Regions from separate parts of the Lysinibacillus louembei genome, predicted to be linked through region 2. Evidence: riboswitches for the same ligand, from Rfam matches in the RefSeq annotation. Region 2 holds a riboswitch; each other region holds the start of a gene.
The links. Region 2 has a riboswitch for cobalamin ahead of R6U77_RS10335 (precorrin-6A/cobalt-precorrin-6A reductase). Riboswitches for the same ligand answer to the same signal wherever they lie in the genome.
Positions count from the first base shown of each region.

Region 1: it holds a riboswitch for cobalamin, as region 2 does, so the genes downstream of both, R6U77_RS02355 (ABC transporter substrate-binding protein) here and R6U77_RS10335 (precorrin-6A/cobalt-precorrin-6A reductase) in region 2, are expected to answer to the same signal.
Region 3: it holds a riboswitch for cobalamin, as region 2 does, so the genes downstream of both, R6U77_RS16740 (hypothetical protein) here and R6U77_RS10335 (precorrin-6A/cobalt-precorrin-6A reductase) in region 2, are expected to answer to the same signal.

Region 1 is NZ_CP137624.1:488,194-490,463, forward strand. Features, by position in the region: gene R6U77_RS02350 (FecCD family ABC transporter permease) at 1-44, opposite strand, end outside; gene R6U77_RS02355 (ABC transporter substrate-binding protein) at 106-1,047, opposite strand; cobalamin riboswitch at 1,230-1,412, opposite strand; gene R6U77_RS02360 (acyl-CoA dehydrogenase family protein) at 1,523-2,270, opposite strand, start outside.
Region 2 is NZ_CP137624.1:2,088,014-2,090,283, reverse strand. Features, by position in the region: gene R6U77_RS10345 (ABC transporter ATP-binding protein) at 1-56, shown strand, start outside; gene R6U77_RS10340 (ECF transporter S component) at 35-730, shown strand; cobalamin riboswitch at 810-993, shown strand; gene R6U77_RS10335 (precorrin-6A/cobalt-precorrin-6A reductase) at 1,147-1,431, shown strand; gene R6U77_RS10330 (IS1182 family transposase) at 1,416-2,270, opposite strand, start outside.
Region 3 is NZ_CP137624.1:3,349,625-3,351,894, reverse strand. Features, by position in the region: gene R6U77_RS16750 (metal ABC transporter permease) at 1-190, shown strand, start outside; gene R6U77_RS16745 (Fur family transcriptional regulator) at 187-606, shown strand; cobalamin riboswitch at 645-825, shown strand; gene R6U77_RS16740 (hypothetical protein) at 963-1,517, shown strand; gene R6U77_RS16735 (bifunctional adenosylcobinamide kinase/adenosylcobinamide-phosphate guanylyltransferase) at 1,689-2,222, shown strand; gene cobS (adenosylcobinamide-GDP ribazoletransferase) at 2,236-2,270, shown strand, end outside.

The DNA.
Region 1 (2,270 bases), 1.6 Mb from region 2:
CATATACTAATCAGCAGTAATGCAATCGATATACTATATGCTATTACGCTTTTTTTATTTTGGCTCAGTGGAAACGCCCCCTTTGTTAATGAGCGCTACAAATTTTTATTTAAACAAATCTGGATAAATAGCTTTTGCAATTGACTCAACGCCATCTGCAATACGTGGGCCTTGACGATTTGTTGTAGCATCATCGATTGCATAAACTGCACCATTTTTCACAGCGTCCATTTCAGCAAATGCTGGATTATTTAAAATTGTATTCACATCATCAGCATATGTTACAAGAATTGTGCTAGGGTTGCTTGCAACAAAATCCTCTGCACTGTACATTGGCCAGCCATCTGCTTCAACAGCATTTTTCACATTGATTGTCTGTAGCATTTCATTCATAAATGTATTTTGACCAACTGCATAAATATCAGGTGTTGCTCCAACGACAACAAAAGCTGATTTTTCTTCTTGTCCTTCTACTTTTGCTTGAAGCTCAGCTAATTTCGTTTGTATAGCCTCTTCAATCTTTTGCGCCTCTTCTACTTTGCCTGTTAGCTTGCCGATTTCCTGTATTGTTGTATAAGTCTCTTCAAATGTTGAAGCATTTTTCACAACGAACACTGTCACTCCAGCTGCCTCTAATTGCTCTACCGCTGCTTGCTCTGTATTCATGCCATGTGCAAAAACGATATCAGGCTGTAATGAAATAACTTTTTCAATATCTAATTCATAGCCGCCAACCTTTTCTTTGTCTGCTACTTCTGGTGGATAATCATCGTTATCTGTCACAGCAACTACTTCATTTCCTAAACCTAAAGCAAATAAAATCTCCGTATTTGATGGAATTAACGAGACGATTTTCTCAGGGGTCTTCTCTAATGTAATTTCTCTCCCTAAAGAATCGGCTACCGTTACAGGAAATGCCGCTACTTCCTCTTGGCTCTCTACCTTTGTCTCATCCTGTGTTTGTGGCTCCTTATCATCTTGTCCACATGCCGCAAGCAAGCCTGTTGCCAACAGCATTGCCATAAAAATTGACCAAAACTTCTTCATTTGAACTTCCTCCTAAAATATACTCTGAAGTATCATTGTCTCCAGTTCAAAACTTGTACTATTTACCAAAGGTTTATTTCAATTCAACATATAAAAAATGCAAATAAAAAATCCCTCGACATAGACGAGAGATAATAAATGGACGCTCAAAAAAGCGTTGCCATCCTATCCTCGTAGGCTGTCATTGGCGTTATACGAAGGCAGGTCTCCTGGCTTATGCATCAAACGTTTCTAGCGCCTTCCCAAAAAATCAGTGGCATATTGCTAGAAACTAGCATTTACAGTGGCGGGACCGCGTCAGATTTTCACTAACTTCCCTTTTACTCCTTGCTCGCTGCAAGGAACCTTACGTACTACATTATGAACTTATTGACAATGAAAAAATCTCAATGTCTCCATTACAATTATAACGGAAATATTGAGATTGTGTATAGGTTAAATATGATAGTTATACTCAAGGTAAATTCTTTCTTCTCTATATTTGATCAATCGCTGCTTCTGCTAATTTTTTTATTGTCATATCGTCCATCGGTGGATTGTGCAAGCCTGCCCTTACATCGCGATAATAACGCTGAAGTGGATTATTGCGCTGTAAGCTTTTTGCACCAACTAATCTCATTGCCTTGTCAACAATTTGTAGTGCATTGTTTGTTACTACATGTTTAGCAATATTGAGCTCATGCTGTACAAGCTTTTTACGTGCTGGATCTGCATAAGCCTGTGCTGCACCATATAATGTAAACCTTGCTGTCGCAAGGGCTAAATCCATTTCTCCAATGAGTGCTTGCACATTGGGCAAATCGCTTATTGGTCCTTTTAAGCTATTTGGTTTATGTGTTGTAGCAAAGTGCACTGCGTAATCACGTGCAGCTTGTGCGATCCCTAAATATGTAGCAGGAACAAGCAAGCTCCATCCATTCACTCTAAAGCCTGTAGAATAGCTTGGAATTTCAACCAAATCAGTTGGATTAAGCTCAACATTTTGTAATACTAAATCATGGCTACCTGTACCACGCATCGCAATGACATCCCATGTTTCATCTATAGAAACACCTTTCGCATCATGTGGAATAAGGAAAAACCCAACTTTCTCCTCACCCTCTATCCAAGCAGATGTTAAAAAATAATCAAGCTCTGGTGCCCCAGTTGTATAATTTTTACGACCATTAATTAACCAGCCTGATGCTGTTTTTTTCGCCGTTGTTAGCGGCTTACCGCCGCGC
Region 2 (2,270 bases):
GCAATGCCATTACATGTGAGGATGTCGTTACACTATGTCAAAAAACATGCGTTTAGCTATTTCACTCCTTGTTATTTTCATTGCTATCCCACTTACTTTATATGCAGGTATTACGCTATTTGCTGATAGAAAATATTATTTTATTTCGATTGTTATTATCATTTTAGCATCTGTCCCGTTCTTCCTATCATTTGAACGCCGTAAGCCACAGCCACGTGAAATTTTAGTGATTGCTGTTATGTCCGCCATTTCTGTAGCCGGGCGCGCATTGTTTGTTGTGACACCAGGCTTCAAGCCTGTTGCAGCAATTACTGCTATCACAGGCTTTTCACTTGGTGCAGAGGCAGGCTTTTTAACAGGCGCTATTTCCGCCCTAGTATCCAATATGTTTTTCGGACAAGGGCCTTGGACGCCATTCCAAATGTTTATGTGGGGAATGATTGGCTTTATTGCAGGGCTACTAGGGAAAACTGGCATCATGCATAAAAAAATCCCTTTAATTCTATTTGGTATGTTTGCAGGTATTTTTTTCTCTTTCGGTATGGACATTTGGGGAACAATCTCGATGTACGGGGTATTTAGCTGGAGTGCTTACATTGTTGCCTTAACCTCCGCTGTGCCCTTTATGATTGTTTACGCAATATCAAATGTTATCTTTTTATTATTATTAGAAAAGCCTATACGTGAGAAGCTGGAGCGCATCAAAACGAAATACGGGCTATTACAGTAGTGCAAACGGTTTAGCTTGCTGAATGGAGACAAAAAACTATTGAAATCTTGGGGAAATATGTTATTGTAAAAACATAATCGAATATGATGGTTAAATGAGTGCTTAGCAATGCTGAGGTAAAAGGGAAATTAGTGAAAAGCTAATGCAGCCCCCGCTACTGTAAGTGCAGATGAAATCACGCCAATCACTGTTCACTGGAATGGGAAGATGTGAAAGTAAAACGAAGCACGAGCCAGGAAACCTGCTTATTTAATTGGTCACTTGCTTTTCGGAGGGAGAAGTATAGGCGAGACATCGAATGTACAAAAATGTGTATACATTAGCATATACACGCTTTTTCAACATGAAATCTCATAGCCTGTATCTCTTTACTTTAGAGATACAGCTTTTTTTAGTTTAGTATAAGGAGGGTGCAGATGATTTTATTTATAGAAGGAATAAATGAAACACGTGAATTAGCCATTACATTGCAGCAGCAAGGTCATCGTGTCATAACAAAAAACACTTGTTTAGCTGGGACTCTTTTAATGAATTCTTTATCTGTCCATGAAATGGTTGATATGATTACAGAGCACGAAGTTACTTGTGTTGTCGATGCAAGTCACCCATTCGCTAAGGAAGCATCAAAAACCGCAATGGAGGCTGCCTTCAATTGTGGTGTCTCCTATGTGCGTTACGAGCATCCTCAGCTTGTTATGTAAAAATCGATTATACTAAACTCCCTTACAAAACGTGACGTTGAGGCTGGGACATAAATAGTTCTAGTCCATACAAAAAATCGAAATCGCATCAGGTGATTTCGATTTTTTGATGTGTGAAAGGAAGAACTGGAAGAAGATTTCCTCTTCCACCTATACTTTCGTAGATTCACGGCCATCAAAGCGAAGCCGATTTCGTTTTCCACCTTCGATTGACCACGAACCGAAAAGCGAGTAAAACCTAAATTAGCCTTCAGACAGCCAAAAACTGGTTCTACATCTACTTTTCGTTGACGGTAGAGAGTTCCTGCTTTGGCTTCTGAAAGCTTTGTACGTACATATGCTTTTTGTTGTTCCCAGTTTTCATTTACCTTGATTTTCCGTGACTTGCCTTCTTGGGCTTTCGTACATTTCTCTCGAAATGGACAACCGGTACAGTCTTCGCATTCATAGATACGAAACGTTCGTTGGAATCCTTCTTTGTCTTCTTGTGTTGACTCATAGCGGAACGTTACTTTTTGCTGGTATGGACAGATATAGGTATCCAACTCTTCATCATACATCCAGTTACTTGTTCGGAAGGGGTCTTGTTGGTATTTTTTGCTTTGCTCTTTTCGATAATGCGTATAGGGAATCACAGGTTCACACTTTCGGTTGTTTCGTACATCTTCATAGTTTGGCTCACTACCATAGCCGGCATCGGCTACGATATGTTGTGGCAATTGAAAATAGCGTCTCTCGATTTCATCCAAGAAGGGAATCAACGTTTTCGTATCCGTTGGATTCGCATAAATGCCATAAGCCAATGTGTACTGTCCCTCTGTCGCAATTTGTAAATTGTA
Region 3 (2,270 bases), 1.3 Mb from region 2:
TTTAGCGAAAGGCTTTAAGCAGGCAATCATTTATGCAATTGTCTTTGGAGAGCTTGCGGTTATTATTGGGCTTGTTAGTGCCTTTTATTTAAATTTAGCACCAGGTGGAACAATTGTTGTAACGTCTATTATCATTTTATTATGCGTGATTGTTGGAAAGAAAATAAAAGTTCAGGAGGTTGCGCAATGAATTTAACACGAGCATGGGAAATTTTAAAGGACAATGGCTATAAAAAAACCGATAAACGAGAGCTCATTTTACAAATGTTTGAGGAAACAGACAAATATTTAACGGCTCGTGATTTATTGGATGTGTTGAAAAAAGACTTTCCAGGGATGAGCTTTGATACGATTTATCGCAATTTAGCGACATTTGTTGAGCTAGATATTTTGGAAGAAACCGAAATGCAGGGCGAGCGCAATTTCCGCATGCACTGTGAATCAGAGCACCACCACCATCATTTCATTTGCCGTGAATGTGGTAGCGTAAAGGAATTGTCATTATGCCCGATGGATTTGCTCGGTGGCAGCTTGCCAGGCTTTGAAGTAGAGGCACATAAATTTGAAGTGTATGGAAAGTGCCCAGATTGTTTGAATACAATTTAGATGTCATACTACAAAAATGCTCAAAAATATGATAGATTATTAACTAATTGAATAATGCTTGCAAGGAAAAGATGTAAGGGAATTCGGTGAGATGCCGAAGCTATGTCCGTAACTGTATGTGCTTGTAACGTGAAATCATGCCACTGTCCTTGAGATGGGAAGGCTTTCGCAGGAGAAAACAGCACGAGCCAGGAGACCTATCTTTTTCTAATCGTCATAATACTCTTCGGAACTAAAGAGAATGCACGGCAATAGAATATTGCATCATTTGCTTTGTAAACAATTTTCTGCCACCCATTCTGACGGGTGGCTTTTTTCATTTCCGATGAAAGCTTATTCAAACGAAAAAGGAGGAGATGGACTTGGTAAAGAAAGATATGCGCTATATTTGCTACCCATTTATGCGTGAGGCAAGCTGTTTAGTTGATTTTGAAATTCGTACAGACTCATTAACAACAAGTATTGGTACGGTTTTTCCTACATTAGAGGGGGACAATGTACAAATTGTGCGTGAAGATTTAGAGAAGCTACACCCGATGGCCTATCATGTGAACGGTTCTGTGCGTGGCAAGCTTGCTGTTACAGAAGAGGACCTGCAGTTTTTAAGCGATCGCTACGATTTTTATGTAGCACATACAAAAGAGCAAATTGATCGCTTCGTTTTACCGCAAGGAGTAGAGGCAGCAGCACGTTTACATGTATGCCGTAGCGAAGCGAAAAAATCCTTCCGTGCATTACATAAAGTAAGCGAGGAGCGCGATGTGCCAGAAATTTTATTTGACTATTTAGGGCTGCTGGCAAACGTATTTTTCGTCATGGCGGTTTATGTCAACCAAATGAGCGGACACGAGGAAATTGAGTTTATTACGAAATCATATCCAATGAAAAAGCGAAAAGAGGACGCATCATAAAATTCACTGTTAATGGTATAAGCCATTAGCGGTAGTTTTATTATGAACAGCATGTGGGACAAAGGAAGAAACAGTATACCCAGAGCTTTTTAAATAAGATATAATGTAACATAGCTGTCAGGCAACATTGCTTGGCAGCTATTCTAATTCACATATAGCAGGTGACCATATATGGGACGATTAATATTTATCACAGGTGGTGTGCGCAGTGGCAAAAGTGCCTTTGCAGAACGCTACGCACAAAAGCTTGCTGAAGGGCGCTCACTTACATATATTGCATCAGGTGTCGCATTCGATAGAGAAATGCAGGCAAGAATTGCGCGCCATCAAGCAGACCGTCAAAAGAGTGGCGTGATTTGGCACACGTTGGAGGTGCCAGATACTTTACCACAGGGGCTACAAATGCTAGAGCACGATGCCGTTATTTTATGGGACTGTTTAACGACATGGCTAGCAAATGTTTTATACAAGGCACCTCATCATATTGAGGAGCATATCGAAATGTGGAAGCAATATGTTGCAACGACACAGCAACAAAGCATGACGTTATTGCTTGTTTCCAATGAGGTTTTGGATGAGCCAGCATCCATTTATGAAGAAACAGAGCGCTATAGGCAACTATTAGGGGAGCTGCATCAATGGATTGTTGAAAGCTGTGATGAAGCCTATGAAATTGACCATCAACGGAGCATGCGCTGGAAGTAGGAGGGAGATTCAATTGAAGCATTTTTATACAGGAATATTGCTTTGCCT